DNA from 3 places in the Vibrio sp. ED004 genome. Region 3 is predicted to be linked to each of the others. Evidence: riboswitches for the same ligand, from Rfam matches in the RefSeq annotation. Region 3 holds a riboswitch; each other region holds the start of a gene.
The links. Region 3 has a riboswitch for thiamine pyrophosphate ahead of thiD (bifunctional hydroxymethylpyrimidine kinase/phosphomethylpyrimidine kinase). Riboswitches for the same ligand answer to the same signal wherever they lie in the genome.
Positions count from the first base shown of each region.

Region 1: linked by a shared signal. The riboswitch ahead of thiB (thiamine ABC transporter substrate binding subunit) and the one ahead of thiD (bifunctional hydroxymethylpyrimidine kinase/phosphomethylpyrimidine kinase) in region 3 are both predicted to bind thiamine pyrophosphate.
Region 2: linked by a shared signal. The riboswitch ahead of thiC (phosphomethylpyrimidine synthase ThiC) and the one ahead of thiD (bifunctional hydroxymethylpyrimidine kinase/phosphomethylpyrimidine kinase) in region 3 are both predicted to bind thiamine pyrophosphate.

Region 1 covers NZ_CP066149.1:1,329,334-1,339,415, reverse strand. The annotation lists partial or broken gene ITG10_RS05910 (ISL3 family transposase) at 1-519, shown strand, start outside; gene fbp (class 1 fructose-bisphosphatase) at 561-1,571, opposite strand; gene mpl (UDP-N-acetylmuramate:L-alanyl-gamma-D-glutamyl-meso-diaminopimelate ligase) at 1,842-3,200, shown strand; gene ITG10_RS05895 (flavin prenyltransferase UbiX) at 3,234-3,857, shown strand; TPP riboswitch at 3,901-4,020, shown strand; gene thiB (thiamine ABC transporter substrate binding subunit) at 4,074-5,066, shown strand; gene thiP (thiamine/thiamine pyrophosphate ABC transporter permease ThiP) at 5,151-6,746, shown strand; gene thiQ (thiamine ABC transporter ATP-binding protein) at 6,757-7,461, shown strand; gene yjgA (ribosome biogenesis factor YjgA) at 7,569-8,093, opposite strand; gene pmbA (metalloprotease PmbA) at 8,212-9,555, shown strand; partial or broken gene ITG10_RS05865 (ISL3 family transposase) at 9,591-10,082, opposite strand, start outside.
Region 2 covers NZ_CP066149.1:1,648,001-1,658,082, forward strand. The annotation lists gene ITG10_RS07415 (HesA/MoeB/ThiF family protein) at 1-133, opposite strand, end outside; gene ITG10_RS07420 (thiamine phosphate synthase) at 123-1,415, opposite strand; gene thiC (phosphomethylpyrimidine synthase ThiC) at 1,415-3,364, opposite strand; TPP riboswitch at 3,494-3,592, opposite strand; gene crcB (fluoride efflux transporter CrcB) at 3,655-4,038, opposite strand; gene ITG10_RS07435 (multicopper oxidase family protein) at 4,139-5,521, opposite strand; tRNA gene ITG10_RS07440 (tRNA-Trp) at 5,872-5,948, opposite strand; tRNA gene ITG10_RS07445 (tRNA-Asp) at 6,009-6,085, opposite strand; rRNA gene rrf (5S ribosomal RNA) at 6,131-6,246, opposite strand; rRNA gene ITG10_RS07455 (23S ribosomal RNA) at 6,341-9,228, opposite strand; tRNA gene ITG10_RS07460 (tRNA-Val) at 9,592-9,667, opposite strand; tRNA gene ITG10_RS07465 (tRNA-Lys) at 9,700-9,775, opposite strand; tRNA gene ITG10_RS07470 (tRNA-Glu) at 9,778-9,853, opposite strand; rRNA gene ITG10_RS07475 (16S ribosomal RNA) at 9,943-10,082, opposite strand, start outside.
Region 3 covers NZ_CP066150.1:819,940-830,021, reverse strand. The annotation lists gene thiM (hydroxyethylthiazole kinase) at 1-310, opposite strand, end outside; gene tenA (thiaminase II) at 340-1,020, opposite strand; gene ITG10_RS21165 (ABC transporter substrate-binding protein) at 1,029-1,985, opposite strand; gene ITG10_RS21160 (ABC transporter permease) at 2,105-2,920, opposite strand; gene ITG10_RS21155 (ABC transporter ATP-binding protein) at 2,913-3,692, opposite strand; gene thiD (bifunctional hydroxymethylpyrimidine kinase/phosphomethylpyrimidine kinase) at 3,682-4,566, opposite strand; TPP riboswitch at 4,665-4,776, opposite strand; gene ITG10_RS21145 (EamA family transporter) at 4,844-5,791, opposite strand; gene ITG10_RS21140 (AraC family transcriptional regulator) at 5,872-6,609, opposite strand; gene ITG10_RS21135 (DUF2999 family protein) at 6,857-7,108, opposite strand; gene ITG10_RS21130 (YdcF family protein) at 7,216-8,313, opposite strand; gene ITG10_RS21125 (glutathione S-transferase family protein) at 8,810-9,484, shown strand; gene ITG10_RS21120 (hypothetical protein) at 9,943-10,082, opposite strand, start outside.

The DNA of each region.
Region 1 (10,082 bases), on a different replicon from region 3:
TTACGACTTATTCCATGTTGTTGCTAAGTTCGGTCGTGAGGTGATGGATAGAGTCAGAGTCGACCAAGCTAACAAACTCAAGCAGGATAAAAAGCGAGGCAATGGGTGAAGCGCTCACGCTGGGTACTGCTGAAAAACAGAGGTAATTTAAATGCACGACAAGATAGCTATCTTACTGAAATATTGAATATCAATAAGGACTTGATGGCCACTTATATACTCGGCTCACAACTCAAAGAGCTTTGGTACTGTAAATCAGAAGCACATGCTAAGGGGCTCTGGGAGGTATGGTGGGCACAAGTGCAAGAGAGTGGAATTAAGCCATTGAAAGAGTTTGCACGAAAACTGAGGCCTTATCTTCACGGTATTATTGCATCGGCAACTTATCCGCTCAACACCTGCACATTGGAAGGGATAAACAACAAAATAAAGTTAATCAAGCGAATGGGGTATGGATATCGAGATACAGACTACTTCTTCTTGAAGATAAAAGCGGCTTTCCCCGGAAAGCCGCGATGAACCTTTTTTAATGGTATTTATTTGAGAATGAAGCGAGAGGGTTACTCTGGGTTCAGCTCAAGAAACTCTTCTACTTTGCGAACCATGTTTGTTGAACCAACGAAGAAAGGTACACGTTGGTGCAGCTCAGTTGGTTTGATGTCCATGATACGTTGAGCACCGTCTGAAGCGATACCGCCCGCTTGCTCCATAAGGAAAGCAATAGGGTTGCATTCGTAAAGCAGACGCAGTTTACCTTGCGGGTGGCTTTGTGTGCTTGGGTACAAGTAGATGCCTCCTTTCAGCAGGTTACGGTGGAAATCTGATACTAGAGAACCGATGTAACGTGATGTGTAAGGACGGTTGTCGCTTGGCTCATTCTCTTGGCAGTACTTGATGTACTTTTTCACACCCGTAGGGAAGCGGATGTAGTTGCCTTCGTTGATTGAGTAAATCTTGCCTTCATCTGGAATCATCATGTTTTCATGAGATAGGCAGAAGGTACCCAGTGATGGGTCGTAGGTGAAGCCGTTTACGCCAGCACCTGTTGTGTATACAAGCATGGTTGAAGAACCGTAAATCACGTAACCCGCGGCTACTTGCTTGTGTCCTGGCTGTAGGAAATCTTCTTGTGTCGGTGGCGTTCCGATAGGAGACACACGACGGTAGATAGAGAAAATTGTACCAACAGATACATTCACATCGATGTTTGAAGAACCATCAAGTGGATCCATCAGAACAACGTATTTTGCGTTTTTGTTGAGCTCTTTGTTGAACGCGACTGCTTCGTCTTCCTCTTCACTTGCTACACCACAAACTTGGTCACGAGCTTCAAGAGCCGCTTTAAATTTGTCGTTCGCGTAAAGGTCTAGCTTTTGCTGTTCTTCACCTTGCACGTTGTCTGTACCAACAGCGCCAGTGATGTCGACTAGGCCGGCCTTGTTGATCTCACGGTTAACAATTTTTGCAGCAAGTCGAATAGACGACAAAAGGGATGATAGATCACCGCTTGCATGGGGGAAGTCACTCTGTTTCTCAACAATGAACTCACCAAGGGTGCGCATCTCAGACATGTTATTTCCTTAAACTTCTCTCAATATTAGGGGGGATTTGAGCACTGTAGATTCGGCCTCTTGAGTGGGCTTTATTCATCTAGACGCTTACCTAAATTCTAAAGGTTAGATCTTTTTAATGGTAATGAACTAAGCGACACAGATCTCACTTACTATGTCGACTCAATTTGTTTTGCATTGCCGCTCGCTTTTAATCGTCATTTAATGATAATGAGTGCAAGTAGTTTGATTTAGACATGGTTCATTTAGCCAAGCGTTTGGAAGCAATTTATGCATATTCATATCTTAGGAATTTGTGGCACCTTCATGGGTGGTGCTGCGGTATTGGCTCGTCAATTAGGTCACAAGGTTACCGGTAGTGACGCGAATGTTTACCCGCCAATGAGCACCTTATTGGAGTCTCAAGGGATTGAAATTATTGAAGGGTTCGACCCTAGCCAATTAGAACCAAGGCCAGACCTTGTGGTCATCGGTAATGCGATGAGCCGTGGTAATCCGTGTGTTGAGTATGTATTGGATAACAACCTTAGATACACATCTGGCCCGCAGTGGTTGCAAGAGTTCTTATTACATGATCGTTGGGTTTTGGCGGTATCGGGCACGCATGGCAAGACAACAACATCGAGCATGCTGGCATGGGTCCTTGAAGATTGCGGTTACGCACCAGGCTTCCTTGTAGGTGGTGTATTGGGTAACTTTGGTATCTCAGCTCGTCTGGGCGAAAGCATGTTCTTCGTTGTGGAAGCTGACGAATACGACAGTGCTTTTTTCGATAAACGCTCTAAGTTCGTTCATTACCATCCAAGAACCTTGGTCATGAATAACCTTGAATTCGATCATGCTGACATCTTCGATGATCTTGAAGCGATCAAGCGTCAGTTCCATCATTTAGTGCGTACCGTGCCAAGCAATGGTCGCATTTTCTCACCGAAGCAAGACACGGCTATTCAAGATGTTCTATCTCGCGGTTGCTGGAGTGAGACTGAGTCGAGCGGTGAACTCGGTGATTGGGATGCCAAGAAGCTAGTTAAAGACGGCTCTAAGTTTGAGGTTTACTTCCAAGGCGAATGTGTTGGTACGGTAGATTGGGATTTAGTCGGCGACCACAACGTTAACAACGCCTTAATGGCGATTGCGGCGGCAAGACATGTGGGTGTAACACCGGATTTAGCGTGTGAATCGCTGGCGACTTTCATCAACACCAAGCGCCGTTTGGAGTTTAAAGGTGAGGTGGCTAGTGTATCTGTTTATGATGATTTTGCACATCACCCAACCGCGATTGAACTTACGCTCGGTGGTTTACGTAATAAGGTCGACACGAAAAAAATCATTGCCGTTTTAGAGCCTCGTTCAGCCACCATGAAACGCGGTGTGCACAAAGAAACCTTGGCTGATTCGCTCAAGCAAGCGGATTCTACCTACTTATTCCAACCAGATAACATTGATTGGTCTGTACAGGATGTCGCGGATGCTTGTCATCAACCTGCACACGTCAGTGATGACATGGATGCATTCGTTGCTAAAATTGTCTCAGAGGCACAAGCGGGTGACCAAATTTTGGTAATGAGTAATGGTGGCTTTGGTGGTATTCACCAGAAATTGTTGGATGCGTTAGCCCTTAAAGGTTAACCCAAGACCTTATAATTTGAAGTAACTGAGAACATGACAAAACACGATAAAGCGATAACTCTTGCTTTCACTGGCGCATCTGGTGCGCCTTATGGACTGCGTTTACTCGAATGCTTATTAGCAGCCGATTATCAGGTGTATTTACTGATATCGTCGGCTGCGCGAGTAGTCTTAGCGACAGAGCATGAACTTAAGTTACCTGCTGGACCGGAAGCGGCGAAACAAGCTTTGGTTAAGCATCTTGGCTGTGATCCAGAAAAGCTGGTGGTGTGTGGCAAGGATGACTGGTTCTCACCAGTTGCCTCTGGTTCAGCTGCACCGAAGCAGATGGTGGTGTGTCCGTGTTCTGCGGGTAGCTTGGCTTCAATTGCTCATGGCTTATCGGATAACTTGATAGAGCGAGCAGCAGACGTAGTTATGAAAGAGCGAGGTCAGCTGTTATTGGTGGTTCGTGAGACGCCATTTTCTACGTTGCACCTAGAGAACATGCATAAACTCTCAACCATGGGCGTGACGATCATGCCTGCAGCTCCGGGTTTTTATCATCAACCTAAATCGATCGAAGACTTGGTTGATTTTATGGTGGCGCGCATTCTAGACCATCTTGGTATCGAGCAAGGTTTAGTGCCACGTTGGGGGTACGATCAACGTAATTGATCCAAACTTGATAGCTTATTGTTAAAATTCGAATTACAATTCTGAACACTCATCGGGGAGCGAACCATTCAAATAATGAATGCGAGCTGAGATCAAGCACACGCTTGGGACCCGTAAACCTGAACCAGATAATGCTGGCGTAGGAATTGAGTTAGGAACAACCTCTACCGTTCTCCTCCCTCAAACCTGTGCCGCTCAGACCATGGAGAGCGTCCAGTGAAATTCACATTAACTACCCTTGCTGTTACTACAGCGATCTCTTTTTCTGCCTTCGCTGCAGACAACACTTTGAGTGTATACACCTATGACTCTTTTGCTGCGGATTGGGGCCCTCGTCCTGCCGTTGAAAAAGCATTTGAAGAGAAGTGTGGTTGTGATGTGAATTTTGTCGCGCTTGAAGATGGCGTGTCTATTCTTAACCGCTTGCGTCTTGAGGGCGGTAACAGCAAGGCTGACATCGTATTAGGTCTAGATAACAACCTAATGGCTGAAGCGAAAGCGACGGGTTTATTGGCTGAGCACAAGGTTGATACTTCATCAGTAACACTGCCTAATGGTTGGGATGACAATACCTTTGTACCTTATGACTTTGGTTACTTTGCCTTTGTATATAACACCGATAAACTAACAAACCCGCCTAAGAGTTTGAAAGAGCTGGTTGAGCAGCGTGATGATCTGAAGGTTATCTACCAAGATCCACGTACTTCAACACCTGGACAAGGCATGATGTTATGGATGAAATCGGTTTATGGTGATGAAGCAACGGCAGCTTGGAAGAAGCTAGCTCAGAAAACCGTTACGGTAACCAAAGGTTGGTCTGAAGCTTACTCTATGTTTCTAGAAGGTGAGTCTGACTTGGTTCTGTCTTACACAACTTCTCCGGCTTATCACATCATTGCAGAGAGTGATTCTAAGTACGCAGCAGCGAGCTTCGAAGAAGGACATTACACTCAGGTGGAAGTGGCTGCTAAGGTTAAAGGCAGTAAGAACGAAAAGCTCGCTGATGAGTTTATGGCGTTTATCCTAAGTGATGAGTTCCAATCGGCGATGCCGACAGGTAACTGGATGTACCCAGTAACAGATGTTGAGTTACCAAAAGGCTTTGAGCAGTTAACAGTACCGCAGACAGCGTTGAGCTTTAGCTCTGAAGAGATCGCCGAGAAGCGTAAGCCTTGGATTCGTGAATGGCAGAGTGCACTTACTTTTTAACTTATTTTCAAAAAACTAGCTTTCTGTATTTAAAGGTTCATTTGTGATGTTTGGAGTGAACCATTTACGGTAAAAAATCAATTTATGATAAAGAAAACACCTAAGGTCGGGATCTGGGTTGCGATACTCATTACCGCCTTCGTGGTTTCAGCAGTTGGGGCATTGCTTAGCAATGCCCCTTCTCTTGATATCAGCCAAGTATGGTCAGATCCTTACTATTGGCATGTAACGAAATTCAGCTTTTATCAGGCGACACTCTCAACAGTGCTGAGTGTTGGCTTTGCTATACCTATTGCACACGCTCTGTGCCGCAGACAGTTTTTTGGACGAGCCTTGTTATTAAGATTGTTCGCGTCGACCTTGGTTCTGCCTGTGTTAGTCGGCGTGTTTGGTTTGCTAGCGATTTACGGCAACAGTGGTTGGTTAGCTAAGTTCTTGGCGAACTTCGACATTGAGCTACCATTCTCGATTTATGGCTTGAATGGTATTTTGTTGGCGCACGTTTTCTTTAATCTGCCTTATGCCAGCCGTTTACTTTTGCAAGCGTTAGATACTGTGCCTGCCGAGCAGCATAAACTCTGTGCTCACTTAGGCATGAGTCATTGGAATAAATTTAAATGGGTTGAATGGCCGAGGCTAAGACAGCAATTACCGCATGTGTGTGGCTTGGTCTTCATGTTGTGCTTCACCAGCTTTGCTACCGTGATGGCGTTGGGTGGTGGTCCAAAATCAACTACCATTGAGCTAGCCATCTATCAAGCAATCAAATTCGACTTTGATCTGCAGGCTGGCGCGTTACTCGCGATATGGCAAATGCTACTGTGTGGCGTATTAGCGGTGAGTATTCAGCGTTTGTCTAAGCCTATATCTGTGACGGCTAGCCAGCTGTCGGAAGAGAAGTATTTGGTTAAGGACAGCTGGTGGTCAAAAGCTTGGGATAGCTTTTGGATCATCATAGTCTCAATACTGGTATTGCCGCCATTAGCCATGGTTATTCTAAGTGGTATTAACTCTCAGGCGCTCACTGTACTGAGCAGTGAGCCGTTTTGGGCAGCATTAATGACCTCGGTTCGAGTTGCTTCCCTTGCAAGTATTATCGCCGTTGGTATTGGTATCGCGATCCTTCTAACCAGTCGCGCATGGCGTTTGCAGAACAAGAACTTTAGAGCGGACAAGATTGAGCTGATTGGCACTATTATTTTGGTGACGCCGGGCTTGGTGATAAGTACAGGTCTGTTCTTATTACTGCGTTCGTTTACCGATGTGTTTAGCTTGGCTTTCTTTATCGTGATTGCCGTAAACAGTTTGATGGCGCTGCCTTACGTGATTAAAACCTTGGCTCAGCCTATGCTGCATCTTTCTCAGCAGTATCAGTATGTGTGTGCAAGCTTAGGAATGACAGGATTCACTCGCTTTAGGCTGGTGGAGTGGCGTGCATTACGTAAACCTATGGCGCAGGCTTTCTCAATCAGTTTTATGTTGGCGATGGGCGACTTAAGTGCAATTGCCTTATTTGGTAGCCAAGACTTTAGAACTCTGCCTTTGTATCTATTCCAATTGTTAGGCAGCTATCAAATGGAAGCGGCGGCAGTGGTGTCAGTGAGTTTGCTGTTACTGAGTGTGGGCAGCTTTAGTTTGATTGAATTTTTGTTTACTCGAAGCTCAAAGCTAAAGAGTTAAGGAACCGATGATGTTAGTGATGAAAGATGTGGATTACCACTATCACCAAGAGTTGTTTAGTTTTGATTTCCAAGCAGAGCAGGGTGATATTGTTGCTCTAATGGGGCCGAGTGGTGCGGGTAAATCAACGCTACTTGCATTGGTTGCTGGGTTTATTGAGCCGACATCGGGAGAGATCTCGGTGGCAGGACAATCATTGATTGGCAAAGAAGCGCACCAACGCCCGCTGGCGATGTTGTTCCAAGAACACAATCTATTTGCTCACCTCACGGTGCGTGAAAATATTGGATTAGGTTTGCATCCGGGGTTAAAGCTTACCGCAACCCAAAAGCTCGATGTTGAGCAAGCGGCTGCGCAGGTGGGTGTAGCGGAGTACTTAGATAGGCTGCCTGAACAACTATCTGGTGGGCAACGTCAGCGTGTCGCACTGGCGCGTTGTTTTGTTCAACCACACGATATTTGGTTACTTGATGAACCTTTCTCTGCGCTTGACCCTTTGCTACGCGAAGAGATGCTGAGTTTGGTAAAACGATTAGCAGCAGAGCGCAACATTACCGTCTTGATGGTGACTCACCATTTGGGAGATGCGCGCAGCATTGCGAATAAATTTGTGTTTGTGGCATTAGGTAAGGTGTTGGTTGAAGACTCGATCGCCATGCTTACCGCTGACCACCCGCAACCTGAACTCAGTTCGTTTGTGAAAGCAGGTGAGTGATGGCTTAGTTTTAATATTGAATATGATTTGATATTGAGTACAGCGAAAACAAAAAGACCTAGCATGCGCTAGGTCTTTTATTATCTTACAGATTAAAGCGACAAAGATTAGTCTTCTAGCTTTAGCTCTTTTAAGATTTGGAAGATTTCACGAGAAGCCTTTGCTGGCTTGTTCGCTGATTTCTCTTTGTTAGCTTGGCGAGCTAGCTGACGAAGACGCTGACGGTCTGCTTCAGGGTACATGTCCATGACCTCTGAAATGGCAGCATCGCCTTCAGCAACAACACGATCACGCAGTTGCTCAAGCTTGTGCAGTTCAGCGGTTGCTTGCGAGTGCTTGTTACGTACTTTATCCAAAGCCGCTTGAATTGGCTCAGGATCAACATTGCGCATTACTTTGCCAATGTATTGAAGTTGACGGCGCTTCGCTTCATTTTTAAAGCGTTGTGCATCTTTAATCGCTTGTGCCAAATCTTCAGACAGAGGAAACTTGTCTAATACAGAAGGCTTTAGGGAAACAAGTTCTTCCCCCAGTTTTTGTAGCGCTTCCATGTCGGTTTTCATTTCTGTCTTACTTACCCAGATGATTTCTTCTTCTGGTTCCCATGGGGCTTTTTGGTTTTTGCGAGCCATCTTTTCTGCCTATGTCACTATCTCAAACGAATATATTGCCTATTTTAGCAAGAATCTTGGGGAGAAAGCGAAATTCTTGTTATCCTACGTAATATTGACCTACAAAATTAGAATAGATATGGATGTAAAACAGCAAGTCGCCCAGCAAAGAGTTGAGCTAGAAGCCGCAGTAGCAAAAGCGTTGGACATGGCCTCTGTGAGTGCCGACGCCGCTGAAGTTGCTATTACTAAGTCAACGGGTTTAAGTGTTTCAACACGCATGTGTGAAGTGGAAAACGTTGAATTTAATAGTGATGGTGCACTTGGTATTACTGTTTATCGCGGCCAGAAAAAAGGCAGCGCATCTACATCTGATCTGAGTGAGAAGGCGATTGCTCAAACGGTAGCAGCCGCACTTGATATCGCTCAATATACATCTGAAGACCCGTTTGCAGGTCCTGCAGCAAAAGAATACATGGTAAAAGAAATTCCAGACTTGGATCTTTTCCACCCTGATGAACCCAATCCTGACTATGCCGCTGAGATTGCGATTGCGGCTGAGAAGCAAGCGTTAGCTTACAGCGACAAGATCAAACAGAGTGATGGCGCAAGCTACGACAGCCACTATGGCGTTAAGGTTTACGGTAACAGTCATGGCTTACTAGCAAGCTACGCTTCAAGCCGCCACAGCACGAGCTGCTGCGTGATTGGACAAGGCGCTAATGGTGAAATGGAACGTGACTACAGCTACACCGTTGCACGTCACCGTGATGAGCTGTGGACGCCTGAGCGTGTAGGTCAGGAAGCTGCAGAAAAGACGATTAGCCGTTTGGATGCGAAAAAGCTACCAACAGGCCAATACCCAATCATGTTCGCAAATGATGTTGCGACAGGTCTTATCGGTCACCTAGTGATGGCGATCAGTGGTGGTAATCTTTACCGCAAGTCGTCGTTCTTATTAGATCATTTAGGTCAGAAAATCCTACCTGATTGGTTCAATATCTCTGAGCGTCCTCATATCCTACGTGGTTTGGCTTCAAGCCCATTTGATAGCGAAGGTGTGTTCACTCAAGATCGTGAAATCATCACTGACGGTGTGTTAACAACTTACCTACTAACGAGCTATGCCGCACGTAAGATGGATATGACGCCAACCGGTCATGCTGGTGGTATTCATAACTGGTTCGTTAAATCGACCGGTCAAAACTTCGCGCAGATGCTAAAAGAGTTGGGCACTGGCTTCCTAGTCACTGAAGTGATGGGGCAAGGCGTAAACACAGTAACGGGTGATTACTCTCGTGGCGCTGCAGGCTTCTGGGTTGAGAACGGAGAGATCCAATACCCAGTATCAGAAGTGACGATTGCGGGTAACCTAAAAGATATGTTTAATCAGATCGTTGCAGTCGGTAACGATGTTGAAACGCGCTCTCAAATTCAAACAGGTTCTATCTTGCTTGAGTCGATGAAAGTCGCGGGCGAGTAATTCAATTAAAGCGAATCTGATGAATTAAAAAAGGTTCATCGCGGCTTTCCGGGGAAAGCCGCTTTTATCTTCAAGAAGAAGTAGTCTGTATCTCGATATCCATACCCCATTCGCTTGATTAACTTTATTTTGTTGTTTATCCCTTCCAATGTGCAGGTGTTGAGCGGATAAGTTGCCGATGCAATAATACCGTGAAGATAAGGCCTCAGTTTTCGTGCAAACTCTTTCAATGGCTTAATTCCACTCTCTTGCACTTGTGCCCACCATACCTCCCAGAGCCCCTTAGCATGTGCTTCTGATTTACAGTACCAAAGCTCTTTGAGTTGTGAGCCGAGTATATAAGTGGCCATCAAGTCCTTATTGATATTCAATATTTCAGTAAGATAGCTATCTTGTCGTGCATTTAAATTACCTCTGTTTTTCAGCAGTACCCAGCGTGAGCGCTTCACCCATTGCCTCGCTTTTTTATCCTGCTTGAGTTTGTTAGCTTGGTCGACTCTGACTCTATCCATCACCTCACGACCGAA
Region 2 (10,082 bases), on a different replicon from region 3:
CAGCAGCATTACCCAAGCCACCACAACCAATAACCAACACATGGCTGTTTAACAGGTTTCGTTGACCTTGCTCACCTATCTCAGGTAAGGCAATTTGTCGTTGGTAACGAATGAACTCAAAGTCACTCAACATAGCTAGGCTCCCGCATAACCTCTTTGCTAAGCGTTGAAGAGCTAGGAGCCATTAGCTTGTCGAAGAATTCGATCACTTTTTGTGGGTCTTCCGCTAATGTAATCGCACGTACAACAGCTAAGCTCGATACACCACAATACCAAACCTGCGCAGCTGTCGATTGGTCAATACCACCAATTGCAACCGTCGGATAACCAGTAAGTTCTTCTGTATATGGGATGGTATCAATTAGCTGCTGGTACAGAGATAAACGCACCAAACCTTGAGGCTTCGATGGCATCTCTTTCGTTGTGGTCGGAAATATATGGCCTAGTGCAATGTAGCTTGGATTGATTTGGACGATGCGTAGCAACTCATAATAACCATGAGTTGATAGACCGATCTTAATACCCGCTTGGCTCAGTTGGGAAAGGTTTGATTCCTCAATATCCTCTTGCCCCAGATGCACACCAAAAGCACCATGCTTAAGTGCAAGCTGCCAGTAATCGTTAATAAAAACCTGAGCGTTATGTTCTCGACCAAGTTCGATCGATCGTGCGACTTGTTGCTCTAAATCGGCTTGTTGAGGATTCTTAATACGCAGTTGGACGGTATTAATTCCGAGTTTAAGCAACCTTTCTATCCACTCAACATCATCAACCACCGGGTATAAGCCGAGGCTATTTTTGCTCAACTCAGGGAAGGTAAGTGATGTCCCTTGGTTGGCCCAACCAACACTGATATCCAGTCGTTCATCTTCTAGGACAGGGATAGGAAAATCTTGATAGTGTGATGGCCATGTTCCACGTGAAACATTCGATGCAGCGCGAGCTAAAGCCAGCGCGTCTTCCAATGGGAATTCCAACGCCAATAAAGTAAGTAGCCAAGCAAAGTGACCGCGACTATCTAATTCTTGAGGAGCTGTAGTGTCACTCTCGATAGCACGATTAGCATCTAAGTGTGACCAGATATCTAACACAGATGAATCATCGGAGACTCCGATATAGACGGTGTTCGAAGCTTGAGTCAAAGCAGTACAAACATCGGTTAAAGCAACTGAATTACTGTAATCAACAACGTGGTTCAATTGCGCTAACTGACACTCCGCCAATGAATCAACATCATGAGCAAAGCCAATAGATAATGCCTGTTGAGCATCAACGATAGAGAAGTATTGAGTTGGGCTTACACCCAACTCAACTGCATCAGTTGCTAAACCTTGTCGTTTAGCAACCAATAGACAGCTTTGAACCTCCCCCGTTAACTCGATGTATTGAGATGGGATGAGAATCTTCACTGTCATTATTCCTCTAATTGAGCTTCTTTTGCGCCTACAGCAGGGTGATAAAGTTCAGAGCCAGTATCACGGAACTCTTGCGATTTTTGACGCATTCCCTCCAACGGGTTATCTAGCATCTTAATCTCGATAGCCTGATCAGCGGCTACTTGTTCAGTGTCTTTCGCATACTCTCGAACTTCTTGAGAAATCTTCATCGAGCAGAACTTAGGTCCACACATAGAGCAGAAGTGAGCAACCTTGCCCGACTCTTGTGGCAGAGTTTCATCGTGGAAAGAACGCGCTGTTTCTGGATCTAAAGCTAGATTAAATTGGTCTTCCCAACGGAATTCAAAACGCGCTTTAGATAATGCATTATCTCGGATTTGTGCGCCCGGATGCCCTTTTGCCAAGTCTGCTGCATGTGCTGCCAGCTTGTAAGTAATCAAGCCAGTCTTCACATCTTCTTTATTTGGTAAGCCCAAATGCTCTTTAGGTGTTACATAGCAAAGCATCGCACAGCCGTACCAACCAATCATCGCCGCGCCAATACCAGAGGTAATGTGGTCATAACCTGGTGCGATATCAGTGGTCAGCGGGCCTAATGTATAGAACGGCGCTTCATGGCAGTGCTCTAACTGCTCGTCCATGTTCTCTTTAATAAGGTGCATAGGTACATGTCCAGGACCTTCAATAATCACCTGAACGTCGTATTCCCAAGCTACTTTAGTCAGCTCACCTAGAGTACGTAACTCCGAGAATTGAGCCTCATCGTTGGCGTCTGCAATAGAGCCAGGACGCAGGCCGTCACCTAGTGACAAAGCCACATCGTACTTCGCACAGATCTCGCAGATCTCGCGGAAGTGTGTGTATAAGAAGCTTTCTTGGTGATGTGCAAGACACCATTTCGCGATGATAGATCCACCACGAGAGACAATACCTGTCACACGTTTAGCCGTCATAGGAACGTAACGAAGAAGCAAACCGGCATGAATAGTGAAGTAATCAACGCCCTGCTCCGCTTGTTCAATCAAGGTATCGCGCATCACTTCCCAGTTAAGGTCTTCGGCTACGCCATTCACTTTCTCAAGCGCTTGATACATAGGAACCGTGCCAATCGGCACTGGGCTGTTACGTAGGATCCATTCACGAGTCTCGTGAATATTACGGCCTGTAGAAAGGTCCATTACGGTATCGCCGCCCCAGCGAGTCGACCACACGAGCTTCTCAACTTCTTCTTCAATCGAAGAGCTTACCGAAGAGTTACCGATATTGGCGTTCACTTTCACTAAGAAGTTTCGGCCAATAATCATAGGTTCTGATTCTGGGTGGTTGATGTTTGAAGGGATGATAGCTCGGCCTTCAGCGACCTCTTTGCGCACGAACTCAGGGGTAATTTCTTTGGGTAGGTTTGCGCCAAAGTTATGACCAGGGTGTTGGTGATTAAGCTGTTCATCAGCGAACTTCTGACGCCCCATGTTCTCACGTATCGCAATGTACTCCATCTCAGGAGTGATAATGCCCTGACGAGCATAATGCAGTTGAGTTACACATTGGTCACCAGTAGCACGACGAATTCGAGGCAGGTTTCCGTAACGAAGGTCATCTAGGGTTTCATCTTCTAAACGTTCTTTGGTGTAAACAGAGCTTACATCATCGAGCAATTCTGTATCACCACGCTCTTCAATCCATTGCTCTCGCAACTTAGGAAGGCCGTTATAAAGGTCTATTTCATGCGTAGGATCGGTATAAACACCGGAGGTATCGTAGACATGAATCGGCTCATTAGGTTCGAATACAGGCTCTTTTTTGGTACCACCAACAAGGCTATCTGCGAGGGATATTTCTCGTACAGGGACTTGAATGTCCTCTCGAGATCCTTGGATGTAAGCTTTTTTTGAATTTGGATAAGGTTGTACGGATAAAGAATCGATGAAATTCTTCGCTTCCAGTCTTGCTTGTTTACGACTCGACATAGCATTTTTCCTTGGCTTTTAGCCATTATTTATAGGGATAAAAATGCTTGACGGATTAGATGCTACAAGAGGGATCACGGTAAGAAATACAGTTGTGATCTGGAGATAGATCTCTAGAAGGATTCTAGTTAGATATCTACTCTTGTTCCCTTCGCAGGTATTAGCCTGATCAGGTTCAACGGATCCCGAGTTAACGGTCTCAGCCATATGGCACTCCGACAAGTTCGATCGAGTATATAAAAACGGCTTGGATAAACCAAGCCGAGTTGTTAACAAATCGTAAGAAAGTTCTAAGACTTTATCAAAAGTTGGAAGCCGATCCATGCAGCCGAGATACTGAGAACCACGTTGAGCAGCACATTGAGCCCCATCTTAAAGAAAGCACCCTGCTGCATAAGAAGTACGTTATCCATCGAAAATGTAGAGAACGTAGTCAGGGCTCCAAGGAAACCAAGGCCGATGATCTGTCTCCATGGTTCAGTCGCAACCATCTCATTTTCAAATGCGGCGATGAGCAAACCCATAATGAAGGAGCCGATTACGTTAACAGTTAGTGTACCGTAAGGAAAACCACGCCCTAACATCACTACACATAACTCTGAAATCAAATAGCGCGAACAAGCGCCAAATGCACCACCAATGGCAATAAAACCTAAAATAGATAGCTGACCCATGAATCCTCCCAAATAACAGTCCCTATATTCTAGCTTTACCGCCGATAAAAGCGAGGGTAGAAACTAAGAATGCATGTGCAAATATTAAACGTTACAGGTGTCACTTAACTTCAATATATCCCATCAAACCCGTTTTCATGTGCTCAATTACATGACAGTGGTACATCCAACGTCCTGGGTTGTCTGCAACAAATGCCGCTTTCGCTCGGCCATTTTTCCCTAGTAACACAGTATCGGTATGGAAAGGTTCTTCTATTTTTTTACCATCTAGTTCCAATACAGTGAATGTATGACCATGAATATGAATTGGGTGGTGGTATTGAGTGACGTTCTTAAGGTCGAATATATAAGTTTTGCCTAACTCTAAAGTCGCCAATGGATCGGGAATATTGTCTTTGCTCATACCCTCCCACGCGCGTTTATTCGTAAGCCAAAACTTAGGCATAGACTTCCCATCTTTAGATACCGGTGAGACTGCTCCTTCCCATTCAAACACAAAATCAATTTCTTCTGCGTTAACGAGATCTAAGTTAGGCACAGGATTGAGAGGCAATGAAGGAAGTATTTGACCTTCTATTAGCGTGGAATCTACAACCTCAAACTCACACAAGGAAAAAGGAAAGCGCCCTTTCATTTGAAGCACATTCACTCGCTCCCCCGCCTTGGGAGCAATCAACCCGAGATCGACACGCATACCTGGGCCAATTTTGTGTTGAGTCAGCTTATAAGATGTCTTTACAGGGTTACCATCAATGGCAATCACCCATGCTTCAGCACCTTCAATAGCTATCGGATAGGTAATCGTGTTATCAACATTCGCGATACGTAGCCTAGTCGTTGCGTGCTGCTTCAATTGATAGATGGGTTCATGTACGCCATTGACGCTACTCCACTCTCCTGGCGTGCCCATACGAGCACTGAGACGAGGAATCATCAAGTCTTTCCACTGGCCTTGTTTGTCGATATGCCAATGTTTAAGCATCAGAGCATGCTCTTCATCGAACTGAACTGGCGCACTCTCTTCGACAATAATAAGCCCGACCAAGCCCATACCAAGTTGCTTAACACTGTTCATGTGCGGGTGATACCAGAATGTACCCGCATCTGGTGGCGCAAACTCATAGACAAACGTTTCACCGGGCATAATAGGAGGCTGACTTAAGAAAGGAACCCCATCCATTTCGATCGGAATTCTCAGGCCATGCCAATGAATTGTGGTCGGTTCTGATAGCTTGTTTGTAAATCGAATCGTTACCTTTTCGCCTTGTCGACAGCGAATAATCGGTGCTGGAATCTGTCCATTAAAGGCTAAAACATTAGTACTAAATCCCTTCACCAACTCAGCGGTTGAAGGCTCAGCAGTTAAGTCATAAACGAGCTTTCCTTGCTCATCAACAGACCGCTTCATTGAGCAAGCAGGTAGGACGGTTAGCGCAGATATAGCGAGAGATGATTGAATAAACTTGCGACGGGAAATATCCATATTTGTTGCCTTTTAGTAATAACGACCAAAATGTAACAAAATATTGAGAACAATTCTCATAAAGAAGTGCGGTTTGTGCTGTCAATTGTTTATAAAAGAAGCGGAGATAAGTAAGCACTTACATTTTTAAGCATAGATTCTGTCAAAGATAAGAATTATCGATTAAAAATCAAACCAGCAGACGTAAAAAAGCCCCAGCATTTCTGATGAGGTTTTATATGGCAGGAGTGGAAGTTTAGACTCCCAACACGCGCTATTTTGGTGGGTCGGGGAATCCGCAGCTTTACTAATGGCGTATATTAGATGCGGAAAGCAAAAAGGCTCTAGCATTTCTGCTAGAGCCTTAAATATGGCAGGGGTGGAGAGATTCGAACTCCCAACACGCGGATTTGGAATCCGCTGCTCTGCCAATTGGAGCTACACCCCTAAAAATTTATCTTACTTCAGATTCGAAAAAACCTCGCACTAGGCGAGGTTATCGAATAAGTGGCGGAGTGGACGGGACTCGAACCCGCGACCCCCGGCGTGACAGGCCGGTATTCTAACCAACTGAACTACCACTCCGCAGTGGACTACTTGTCGTCGCTGACAAGTCGTTCATAATTTAAAGCCTGGCGATGTCCTACTCTCACATGGGGAAGCCCCACACTACCATCGGCGCTATTGTGTTTCACTTCTGAGTTCGGCATGGAATCAGGTGGGTCCACAATGCTATGGTCGCCAAGCAAATTTTAAAATTCGGAAAACTGTAATTTAAAAGTGTCTCTTCAAACTCATTCAAGGTCTGTCTTTGAGTCCACAAAACCCCTTGGGTGTTGTATGGTTAAGCCTCACGGGCAATTAGTACAGGTTAGCTCAATGCCTCGCAGCACTTACACACCCTGCCTATCAACGTTCTAGTCTTGAACAACCCTTAAGGACGCTTAAAGCGTCAGGGAAAACTCATCTCAGGGCTCGCTTCCCGCTTAGATGCTTTCAGCGGTTATCGATTCCGAACTTAGCTACCGGGCAATGCCATTGGCATGACAACCCGAACACCAGAGGTTCGTCCACTCCGGTCCTCTCGTACTAGGAGCAGCCCCCTTCAATTTTCCAACGCCCACGGCAGATAGGGACCGAACTGTCTCACGACGTTCTAAACCCAGCTCGCGTACCACTTTAAATGGCGAACAGCCATACCCTTGGGACCGACTTCAGCCCCAGGATGTGATGAGCCGACATCGAGGTGCCAAACACCGCCGTCGATATGAACTCTTGGGCGGTATCAGCCTGTTATCCCCGGAGTACCTTTTATCCGTTGAGCGATGGCCCTTCCATTCAGAACCACCGGATCACTATGACCTGCTTTCGCACCTGCTCGAATTGTCATTCTCGCAGTCAAGCGGGCTTATGCCATTGCACTAACCACACGATGTCCAACCGTGTTTAGCCCACCTTCGTGCTCCTCCGTTACTCTTTGGGAGGAGACCGCCCCAGTCAAACTACCCACCAGGCACTGTCCGTAATCCCGATTCAGGGACCAACGTTAGAACATCAAAACTACAAGGGTGGTATTTCAGGACGACTCCACCACATCTAGCGACGCGGTTTCATAGTCTCCCACCTATCCTACACATGTAGGTTCAATGTTCAGTGCCAAGCTGTAGTAAAGGTTCACGGGGTCTTTCCGTCTAGCCGCGGGTACACTGCATCTTCACAGCGATTTCAATTTCACTGAGTCTCGGGTGGAGACAGCGTGGCCATCATTACGCCATTCGTGCAGGTCGGAACTTACCCGACAAGGAATTTCGCTACCTTAGGACCGTTATAGTTACGGCCGCCGTTTACCGGGGCTTCGATCAAGAGCTTCGACCGAAGTCTAACCCCATCAATTAACCTTCCGGCACCGGGCAGGCGTCACACCGTATACGTCATCTTACGATTTTGCACAGTGCTGTGTTTTTAATAAACAGTTGCAGCCACCTGGTATCTGCGACTCTCGTCTGCTCCATCCGCAAGGGACTTCACTGATAAGAGCGTACCTTCTCCCGAAGTTACGGTACCATTTTGCCTAGTTCCTTCACCCGAGTTCTCTCAAGCGCCTTGGTATTCTCTACCCGACCACCTGTGTCGGTTTGGGGTACGATTCCTTACAATCTGAAGCTTAGAGGCTTTTCCTGGAAGCATGGCATCAATGACTTCACTACCGTAGTAGCTCGACATCGTATCTCAGCGTTAGTAGCGGTCCGGATTTACCTAAACCACCCGCCTACGTACTTGAACCTGGACAACCGTCGCCAGGCCCACCTAGCCTTCTCCGTCCCCCCATCGCAATTGTAAAAGTACGGGAATATTAACCCGTTTCCCATCGACTACGCCTTTCGGCCTCGCCTTAGGAGTCGACTTACCCTGCCCCGATTAACGTTGGACAGGAACCCTTGGTCTTCCGGCGAGGGAGTTTTTCACTCCCTTTATCGTTACTCATGTCAGCATTCGCACTTCTGATACCTCCAGCAGCCCTTACAGACCACCTTCAACGGCTTACAGAACGCTCCCCTACCCCACGCACCCTAAGGTACGTAGCCGCAGCTTCGGTGTATAGCTTAGCCCCGTTACATCTTCCGCGCAGGCCGACTCGACCAGTGAGCTATTACGCTTTCTTTAAATGATGGCTGCTTCTAAGCCAACATCCTGGCTGTCTGAGCCTTCCCACATCGTTTCCCACTTAGCTATACTTTGGGACCTTAGCTGGCGGTCTGGGTTGTTTCCCTCTCCACGACGGACGTTAGCACCCGCCGTGTGTCTCCCGGATAGTACTTACTGGTATTCGGAGTTTGCAAAGGGTTGGTAAGTCGGGATGACCCCTAGCCTTAACAGTGCTCTACCCCCAGTAGTATTCGTCCGAGGCGCTACCTAAATAGCTTTCGGGGAGAACCAGCTATCTCCAGGTTTGATTGGCCTTTCACCCCTAGCCACAAGTCATCCGCTAATTTTTCAACATTAGTCGGTTCGGTCCTCCAGTTGATGTTACTCAACCTTCAACCTGCCCATGGCTAGATCACCTGGTTTCGGGTCTAATCCTAGCAACTGTACGCCCAGTTAAGACTCGGTTTCCCTACGGCTCCCCTAAACGGTTAACCTTGCTACTAAAATTAAGTCGCTGACCCATTATACAAAGGTACGCAGTCACACCACGAAGGTGCTCCTACTGCTTGTACGTACACGGTTTCAGGTTCTATTTCACTCCCCTCACAGGGGTTCTTTTCGCCTTTCCCTCACGGTACTGGTTCACTATCGGTCAGTCAGTAGTATTTAGCCTTGGAGGATGGTCCCCCCATATTCAGACAGGATATCACGTGTCCCGCCCTACTCGTTTTCACTGATGATGAGATGTCGATTACGGGGCTATCACCCTTTATTGCGGCACTTTCCAGAGCCTTCATCTGTCTCATTAAAAGCTTAAGGGCTAATCCAATTTCGCTCGCCGCTACTTTCGGAATCTCGGTTGATTTCTCTTCCTCGGGGTACTTAGATGTTTCAGTTCCCCGGTTTGCCTCCTGTTGCTATGTATTCACAACAGGATACTTACTTATGTAAGTGGGTTTCCCCATTCAGGAATCCCAGACTTAAAGGTTATTACTACCTAATCTGGGCTTATCGCAAGTTATTACGCCTTTCATCGCCTCTGACTGCCAAGGCATCCACCGTGTACGCTTAGTCACTTAACCATACAACCCGAAAGGGTCTTAGCGTATGGCAACTAACCAAGGTTTTTGGTTGTCATCAAGAAGGGTTAATTCTCAATGACTGTTTGCCGGACTCAATTGTGATTCAAACGAATTTGAATCGAATACAAGACACTTGAATGTGTTTGTTGTGTTTATCTAAAAGATAAACATTGAGAACTTTTAAATTTGATTGAATTACTCGTAAGTAATCAATCAGTCAGCTTTCCAAATTGTTAAAGAGCATGAGACTTTAAGAACCAGTGTTCTAAAATTCACATTTTCTAAAGACTCTCACAGTCGAAAAATCCAACCAGCGACATAAGAAGTGGTTTGGAGTTTTAACTTCCAAGAATATTTAGAGAATGGTGGGCGATACCGGGCTCGAACCAGTGACCCCCTGCTTGTAAGGCAGGTGCTCTCCCAACTGAGCTAATCGCCCACGATAGTTTTAATTCCTTCGCGGAGAAAGAATGGTGGGTCGTGCAGGATTCGAACCTGCGACCAATTGATTAAAAGTCAACTGCTCTACCAACTGAGCTAACGACCCAATGGTATCCCGTAGGGGAGTCGAACCCCTGTTACCGCCGTGAAAGGGCGGTGTCCTAGGCCTCTAGACGAACGGGACACTGGATTGAAGAACTTGGGAGTTCTTCGTCTCTTTTACTTTCTAAACCTAATCAATCTGTGTGGACACTTATCGTGAATATCTTCGTATAAGGAGGTGATCCAGCCCCAGGTTCCCCTAGGGCTACCTTGTTACGACTTCACCCCAGTCATGAACCACAAAGTGGTGAGCGTCCTCCCCGAAAGGTTAAACTACCCACTTCTTTTGCAGCCCACTCCCATGGTGTGAC
Region 3 (10,082 bases):
GCAGTGTACTTGCGCCACAACCCACAGGGTCAAGAACAACCACCTTGTTGTTCGCATTAGCTTGTTCAACCGCGAAGCACATTCTTGGCGTCCAAACGCTGTCGAGCGTGCCGATGTTGATCACCAAAGCGCCAGAGAAAGACATCATCTCTGCCAACTCTTGCTGTGAGTGCGCCATGATAGGCGAAGCGCCAATTGCCAATAACGCATTGGCCGTGTTGTTCATCACTACGTAATTGGTCATGTTCACAACCAGTGGCTTTTGGTCTCGTACTGCGCGCAGCAATTGGATGATTTGTTCAGTTAGCATGGATTAATCCTTATTCGTGAAAATCGCTTTTAAGCCGCTGTCGAGTCATCAAGTGCATTCAGACCTTGCTGCCAGAAAGCCACTTCCATACGTGTTGCCGTTTTAAAGATATGAACGATGTTCTGACCGCGTTCGCTGTTAATATCAATTTCAGCCAGTAGCTGATTGAAATACTCAGCACCCGTTGCCACGCTCGATTGGAACTCTTCTCCGCCGTAAAGCTGTAACCAACTCGCGTATGGGTTGCCTTCTAAAACAGTATCGCTGCTTTCTAATAGCGCTTTACCAATCACGGCATAACCAATTGAACACGGAGCCAGTGCCGCATAGAGATCGACAAGATCACCCGTCATACCGGCATCTAGAACGTAGCGCGTGTAGGCAACAGTGCCGAAATCTTCAGGTTCGTTTTCTAAATCAGATTCCGTTAGCCCCCACTGACCACAGTAAGTCACGTGGTGTGAAATTTCAGAATCTAATAGAGCATGAACACTTGGCAGAGCACGGCGCATATCTGCCAAGGTTTTAGCCTTGTAAATGGCTAATGCATAAGCGCGGGCATACTGCTTCAAAAATAGAAAATCTTGCTTCAAATAATGCAGAAAACACGGCTGAGCGAGAGTGCCGTTTGCCAGCGTTTTAACAAAATCATGCTCGGTGTAGTCTTGCCAATCTTGTTGACAGGCTTGGATTAAGTCTTGGTATTTCATGAGATTCCTTAGTCAAAAGTCGGTACGTAATCAGCGGCTTTTGGTAGTGATTTGATAATGCCTTTGTCGAACATGAACTGCGCGTAATCATCGTAACGCTTCATATCTACAGCTGAAGGGCGAAGTGCAAAACGAGTCAGTGTGTCGTTCCACGCGCGTTGGTTAAGTTCGTTGTTCAACGTATCTGGTGAATACGCCACAAACTCACTCCATGAATCTTGAGGGTGGTTCACGATGTAAGTTGTTGCTTGCTCAAGTGCTTTGTTAAATGCTTTGATGGCTTCGTCGTCGTGTTTCTTTGCGTTCGCCACAAAGATCAGCTCATCGTAAGCTGGCACACCATGCTCTTCAGGGAAGAAAGCTTTTGCTTTAAAGCCTTCAAGCGCTAATTGATTAGTTTCGAAGTTACGTAAGCCCCCCCAGATTGCGTCTACCTTGCCCGATGCCAGTGAAGACGACAGTGCCCAACCGACATTGATGGTTTGCACGTCAGTAAAATCAACATTTTCTTGAGCCAGCATAGTGCCGATCGTCGCTTCTTCGTTACCCGCAATCGCGATACCGATCTTCTTGCCTTTCAGATCCGCTAAAGAATCGTTCTTGCCGTTATCCAGAACCATCAGTGTGTTCAGTGGTGTCGCGATAAGGGTTGATGCACGAACGAGAGGCAAGCCTGCCGCAACATCCATGGTTAAACTTGGTTGGTAAGTGACTGCAAGATCGACCTTACCTGCTGCAACCAGTTTTGCTGGTGTGCTTGGGTCAGCTGGCTCTTGGATTTCAACCTCTAAGCCTTGGTCAGCAAAGTAACCACGCTCTTGAGCAATCACAATTGGGCCGTGGTTCGGGTTCACAAACCAATCCAACATCAGTGTCAGTTTCTTTTGTTCAGAATCCGCTAATGCATGACCTGAAACTAGCGAAGCAAGCAGTGCCACTGCACCTACCAATTTGGTATTTTTCATAGTTAACCTTTCCTTTTGAATATTATTATTGTGTTTGTCGATCTAACTTCTAACGAGGCTTGTTTAGATAAATAGCCTTGAGCGAAGCTTTATTAAACAAAGAGTTATTGAGCTAGCCATCACTGGTTCTCCCAAGGGATAGCTTTTTTGAGTAATTTGTCTGTGATGAAGTAGAGCGAGATAGAGAGCACCGCCAAGATAAACAAGGCCGCAAACATCTCATCAATGATCATGCGCGCGTTGGCTTGCAGCATTAAGTAACCTAGCCCTTCACTCGAACCCACCCACTCACCGACAACCGCACCAATCGGGGCGATAACTACAGCGACACGAATACCAGACGCTAATGTTGGCAGTGCTGCAGGCAGTTGGATATGACGAAGCAGTTGCCATTTCGATGCGCCCATCGTCTTGGCGAGATCAAGATAACCCGTCGGAGTATTACGCAGGCCGTCGTAGCAACAGGTAGTCACAGGGAAGAAGATAATGATTGCCGCCATCACCACTTTGGAGGCGATACCATAGCCAAGCCACAGCATCAGTACTGGCGCAATCGCAAACACAGGAATCGCTTGGCTGGCAATCAAGATAGGCAACAGCCAACGTTTCAACGGATCAAACATCAACATCTGCAAGGCGAAAAACAGCCCCATGGACAAGCCCAGCAATAGTCCAAGTAAGATCTCTTGCGCGGTCACCCAAGTGTGTTTGAGTAACACATCGTAGCGTTCAATCAGCTTGAGGAAGACTTCAGCGGGAGCTGGCAGAATGAAGCTTGGCATCTCGAAGATAACAACCACCATTTGCCACAAACCAAGAATCACAGCACTGCTGATGACCAAACGCATCACGGGATTCATCTGACGAGGATGTGCTGTGCTAGCTTGCCTGTTGGTTGAACGAGCCACAGCTTCACTTCGCGTTAAATCATTCATAATCACGCTCCAACTGATCTAAAATCGCTTGTTGTAGCTCAGCGCATTCCCCATCGAGTACTCGTGGCGTTGACGTGTGAGGCACAGATAAAGAGTGAGCACTCGCCGGTGTGCCTTGCAACACATACAGGTTATCCGCCAAACGTACCGCTTCTTGTGGATCATGGGTAATCAACACAACGGTTTTATCTCTTAACAGTTCACACGCTAAGGTCTGTAACTTGTGTCTTGTTACCGCATCCAACGCTGAGAAAGGTTCGTCCATCAACACAACTGGCTTGTCTTGCATTAAGGTGCGAGCCAAAGCAACACGCTGACGCATACCACCAGACAATTGATCCGGCATAGCATCCGCGTAATCAGCTAAACCAACCGACGCTAGCAACTCCAATGCTTGGTTAGTTTGAGCTTGTTTATTGGATGTTTGGCTTTGATGCTTACCTGCGGAATCTTGAAAACGATAGCTCAGACACACATTGTCGATAACCGACAACCACGGCAGTAATAAATCTTGCTGCGCCATGTAAGCGATGCGATCGGTTAGAGGTAGTTCATCAGACGTTGCCAATATGCCCTGCCACTCAACTTTGTCATCGAGTAAACCTGCTAGGTATCGCAATACCGTGGTTTTCCCGCAACCACTGCGACCAAGCAGCACAGTCCACTTACCTGCGTTTAGGCTAAGTGATAGCCCAGATAAGGTCGCATGCTCACTATCTCGGTAACGCAAAGTCGCGTTGCTGAGTTGAACGCCAATCGTATTAACAGACATTACCGTGCCCAGCGAAGAAGTGATTTACCGGGCCATGACCTTGACCAACTTGAAGTTCGTCTGCATGAGCAATCGCGCGTGAAATGTATTGTTTACCTAAGTCGACAGCCTCGGGAAGCGTGTTGCCTTGAGCCAAGAAAGAAGCGATAGCAGAAGAGAGCGTACAACCCGTGCCATGAGTGTTTTTGGTAGGAAAACGCTTCGCGCTAATCAGAGCAGATGTGGTTGGCAGAATCAGTAAGTCGTTACTATTTTCATCTTTCTCCAAGTGACCACCTTTAAGCAGGACTGCTTTAGCACCTAAAGCGCGCAGGTCTTCAACCATATCCTGCATTTCCACTTCGCTCTCAGGAACGGCTTTACCAGTAAGTGCTGCACCTTCTGGCAAGTTAGGAGTAATGATGTCTGCGAGCGGAATCAGCTCTTGTTTTAGCGTGGTAATAGCCGAGTTTTCTAGAAGAAGGTCGCCACTTGTCGCGACCATTACAGGGTCAATCACTAAATGTTTAGGTTGGTATTGTTTGATTTTGTCCGCGACGACTTTGATAATTTGCGAATCGGCCAACATGCCAACTTTTACTGCCACGATATTCAAATCGGTAAACACTGCGTCTAGCTGGCTAGCGACATGCTCAAGCGGGATTGGAAATATAGCGGACACGCCTTGGGTGTTCTGAGATGTAATAGCGGTAATCACCGAACAAGCGAAGCTACCCGTAGCTGACATGGCTTTAATATCAGCTTGAATGCCCGCGCCGCCACCACTGTCAGAACCCGCAATGGTCAAAACAACCGGAGTATTGATCGAAGAAGATGGGTTTTCTGGTGTTTGAATGCTGCTAGGTGATACTTGAGAATTGGAATGCTGTGTCATGGTCGCTCCTACTGTCTAAAAGACGCAAGAGAACCGAACTTTGGCCGCAAAGAGAGTGTGGAGGTGAAAGCAATGAGAGATCATTGTTGAACCACGTAGGCAAAGTAATCATAGTTCCCTACGCCAGTGTTAACTGAATCAGGTTCAACGGGTCTCGAATAACGATCTCAGCAAACACCAACTAAGGTATATGCCCCCCGACTATTGATAGCGATAGTAACAGTACTCTCGCAACTGAGATACTCATTTTATTCAATTATAAGATTCACGCATGAATTTAATTCAATAAATCTCGCTTTAACAAATACTTATACGGCTTTTTAGTCGGCTGAGATTGGAGGAATAAACACATCACTATCAAGAACATACCTAGCCATCCGACCAATGGAATAAGCTCACCTACAATACACACAGCCAATACAGCGGCAACAACTGGCTCAAGTAAGGTAATCAAATTTGCGCTACTTGCAGTAACATGTCGCAACCCAAAACTGAAAGCGATATAGCCCAAACATTGAGGAAGTAACACCAAATAACTCACAACTAATATGTTGGTATTTGACGCGAACAGGTTATCCCCTGTGAACCACAGCGTTGGCAGCAACAGCATCGCTCCTAATCCGAATATGCTGCCCATCGCCGCTTGCGACTTGATGCCTTCGTCTATCAGAGCTTTTGTCGCCCACGAATAAATGGCGTAACACAAACCAGCAACCAACCCTAACCCAATGCCCAAAAGCTTCAGGTCGTCGCCAGATTCACTCGTCGATGATGATTCTGAAAACACCAGTAACCCAATACCAACCACGCCAATGGCAAAGCTCATGAGCCAACGTTTGTTGATATTATTCTTTTTGCTAATAAGACACTCTAAAAGTGCAGAAAAGAACGGAGCTGTAGCTATCGACACCACCGTTCCCATCGCGACACCCGATAATTTCATCGAAGAGTAGAAAGCCAAAGGATAGATCGCCAAAGCCAGAGCACTCACCGCTAACAGCTTTTTGCTGAGCAAAAGCTTATCAAGTGAAGATAAGATCTTTCGATATGCCAAGCCCGCTTGCATTAAGCCGCCAACACCCATCGAAAATGCGCCAATCGCTAATGGGCTGAGATAAGGCGCAAAGCTTGCGGCTGTGCCTGTCGTGCCCCATAAAACAGACGCAAACACAATGGCTAAAGTGCCCGTTTGGAATTCGTTAACGCGATTGATGGCAAGGTTCATTGCTATTACCTAGTTTATTTTCATTTCTGATATAGATAATAGTGAACATATACTAAATTTAGTTTGCCAAAAGGACGCTATTATTGTTTTGGAAGACTCTCTTTCATCGAGCCCAAAAACACCCTTGGAGACATGCCAAAGTACTGAGAGAAACGACGACTGAATGCAGACAAGTCGCTATAACCCACACTTTCTGCGACCAATTGAACGGGTAAATCGGTATGGCTTAGCAAGGCTTGTGCTTTCTCCATACGATAGCGAGTGATGTATTTAAGCGCACTGATTCCAATGCACTCTTTAAAGCGTTTCTTAAACTGAGTCGGGCTCAAACATGCCGTTTCTGCAAGTTGAGAAATAGAGAGAGGTTGGGCGTAATTATCCGCAATGAGCCTTTGCACCGCACGAATACGGGGATCGATACTCTTACTCACTTCTTGTTGCTCTAATAAAAGTGAAAACACATCCAAAATAGATGACTCAATGCCACTATCGACTTGATATTCCAACTGCTTTTCAACAAACAACAAGAAGCTCATTAAAGGTGGCGTTATCGTGAAAACTGATAGCTCATGCTCTAACAAGTGCTGCGGTAACTCCATCATATCCGCAACAATAAACCGTGCCGCTTCATCCGCCTTAAACGCATGCGCTGTGGTGACTGGAATCACCACACATTCACCGACAGAAACCTTGCCAACATATCCCACCATTTCAATACTAATACTCCCCTGAATAGGCAGCACCAGTTGATGGTAACCATCATGGGCATGAGTATTAAATTGCTTGGTGTAAGATCGAATGCTTAAGTTAGATTTCATGAGCAACGCCAGAATTCCAGTTTATTGAAACATGAGTGTTAAAACGAAATTACATGATTTAAGCGAGGGAGTCACATCGAGCTAGTGTTTTTGTCGTCTCCCTGTCTAACCTGTTCTATGCAGGATCAAAAAAGCCGTTTAAGTATTGATACTCAAACGGCTTTTTACTCAAGTCTAATTCGCGATCTCAAGAACAGTTAACCGAATTGGTTATTGCTCGCTAACAAAATCGCTCATTCACACTCTATTATTTTTGAAGTTGCTCTTTAGCGGCTTCAACCTTAGAAAAATCTAGGCCAAGTTCTTCAACTGCTTCTTTGATTAGCGCAGGGTTTTGCATTACCTGACCCATCAGCATTTGAAGCTTATCTTGTGGTAAACCAAGTTGGCTGATCGTCGCCATTGCTGCAAGAGGGTTCTCGGTCAACGTTTTGAATAGCTCGCTGATCTGCTCGTCGCTAATATTGTTCTCTTTCAACATTGCTAAAATCGGGTTCATTTTTTTGCCTTTGAAACACTAAATTAAGTAGGAGCACAGCATACCATCTAGCTGTGCTCGATTGTACTAGCAACTTATACTTTGCCTGCTGTGAAGTAACCCTAAGCCTAGCGAGACTCTAATGGGTAAGAGCGATAGCTCCACATACCATACGTTCTAAGAGCGTCACGGTAGATACCTAGTAGCTCACCATCACTCGCCTTCTTAAGATCTGCGAGTGGTTTGTCTGGGTACGAAACCGTATCAAAGGTGATACCCTGAGGGCCGGTTTGCCAGCTAGCGATTTCAAATAGAGTTTGACCACGACGAACATGGCTTGCCGAGCTGATAATAGTCGCATGCTTAATATCATGACGTGCAAGTGCATAGCTACTAAACAAGGCATTACCTACCGTGCTGGTCGCGTAGTTCTCTTCGATGATGCGATCTTTGCTTACCCCTTTCTCGATAAGCCAATCCGCCATTAACTTGCCTTCAGTCTTATGGTTCTTCGGCACACCACCCGTTAACACGATCATCGCATCTGGGTTCGCTTTAGCCATCGCCAATGTTGTCTCAAGACGCTCAATCAAGATCTGATGCATTGAGCCGTCTGGGTTAAGCGCATAACCCAATGTAACGATTGCGCCATGATCATCGAGCAAGCCTTTATTCGCAGACTCTTTCAACGGTGTTTCTAATACGCGGTCGACCGTAGCAAAAATTCGTTTGATGTCTTCTGCTTTGCCTTTGTTCAGGCTTTCCAGTTTCTCCATGTGCTTATTGGATTCACTTTCATTGCCTTCAAATCGCTGCCAAACCGCAAGGTAAGCGTGAAGGTCAACATCATCTGGTGCAACCGTCAGCGCTTGTTCAAACAATTCAATCGCGCGCTCTGCATTCTTGTTGTAGATCTGAGCGTTCGCTGCCGAGATCAGCAAGTCAGTACGGTAAGGTTCTAGCTGATAAGCTTCTAGCAATCGATTCGTCACAATTTCCATGTTGCTTGGCATTTTAGCCGTGAAGCCCGCGTGAGAAATTCTTGCCGGAGACTTAAACGCCTGCAACGCATCAAGAAGTAATTGGTCGACAACTTGTCGCTTAGTCACCAACTGCGCGTAATCCGCAGAAGCCTGAACTGCGCCATCGTTAGCTGCAAAAGAATAAGGTATTGCGCCAAAAGCGAGCATGCCACCAAGAGCGAGGGCGATAATGTTCTTTTTCATGGAAAGATCCTGTGTCGTTAAGTGTTCACATCAGATTTGCTCACCAATGTAAGTCCCTAAGATTAAAAAACCGTGAAGCACACCTTATTTTCTAACGTTTATATTCATTTGTTGCATAAGGTGTGGCAGCAGATCACGATTTTGAACTTACCGATAAGCCTGTGTATCCAGATAATTCTGGTTTGAACCAGTGCTCAACGTTTTTGTTGGAATATCTGACTGCAGATTCCATACGCCTATCCCGCCAAAAAACACCCATCACAAATCCGAACTCCACATAAAACAACGTATCAAAGAAGCAGATTTAAGCTAATTTTTTCAAAAACTTAAAACTCAACACACTGAATCGCGCGATGTTAATCCTCGCTCAAATAACGAAGTTTTAGGTACATAGATTTAAAACACACATCAACCGATTTTCAAATAATTTAAAATCAATTATTGAACGATCGTTCAAGCGGTGCTTTAATGAATTACCAATACAAGGAGTTACCCCATGCTTAAGTTCTATTTTCACCAAACACCAAACCCAATGAAGATCGCTCTGTTTCTAGAAGAGACAGGTCTAGATTTTGAACTCGTTCCCATTGATACCTTAAAAGGCGAACAACACACGCCGGAATATCGCTTAATAAACCCGAACGGAAAAACACCAGCCATTGAAGACGAAGGACAACGTGTTTTCGATTCGAACGCTATCCTTCTGTACCTATCAGAGAAAACAGGCAAGCTAGGTGGACAACCTGAAGACAGAGCCGAACTGCTCTCTTGGATGATGTTTATCGCGAGTGGTCTTGGTCCTTATTCAGGCCAATCTGTACACTTCCGCCATGCTGCGCCGGCAGGCTTAGACTACGCTGTAAACCGTTACCTACGTGAAGCACAACGTCATTACGAAGTGTTAGAAAAGCATATGGAAGGTCGTGAATTTATCGTCGGAAATGAGTACACCATTGTCGATGTAGCCGCATGGGGTTGGATTGATAAAGCATCTGTTGTGCTTGGTGAAGAAGGCTTAGAACCTTACCCGAATTTAAAGCGTTGGTTTAACGCAATCAACACCCGCCCAGCCGCACTACGTGCCCGCGAAACCGGCAAAGACGTTGAATTTAAAACCGAACGTGATGAAGAAGCGAAAAGAGCACTGTTTCCTTCGAATTATGCGAAGTAGAAGAATTGAAAGTTAACGCTCTATTGAGTGATAGCTAAAACTCAAACATAAAGAGCCGCCAACAGGCCGTGAGGCGCAGCAAATATTGGCAGGAATCGCATTGTTAGGAATTCAATCTGAACTGGAAATTAAACCTCTACTCAGCTTATAAGTTGGCAAGAGTATTAGCAAAAATGACAGGGATTTGAAGAAGGTCTGGCTTTGAATGCAGTATCGAGAAAGGTAGTCACTCGACTACTTAAGTCTCGCTTTCAATGACTTATGGCTTGGTAGAGCGTTATCATTACAATATACCTCTCCCGTAATATCTTAGTAGATCTCGATATTGGGTGTGAAAATGTTGTCTGATGACTTTTCGAAAAGAAGCCAGTATTTTTGCATTTTCGGTCCTTGTTTACGTTTCAATTGCAACACATGGGCAAGCGAAAATCATTTCATTTGCCCATGGTTGGTGCTGGCTAAGGTAACTTAGTAGCTGTGACAGTTATCGCTTTCTTCACCGTCCCCTCAGACATTACGCTCTGGATTAGTTCGGCTCCAATTTTTGTGACGGAATATGAGTTATTAGCCATATGGCGAGATTCAGGCAATAGCTTAT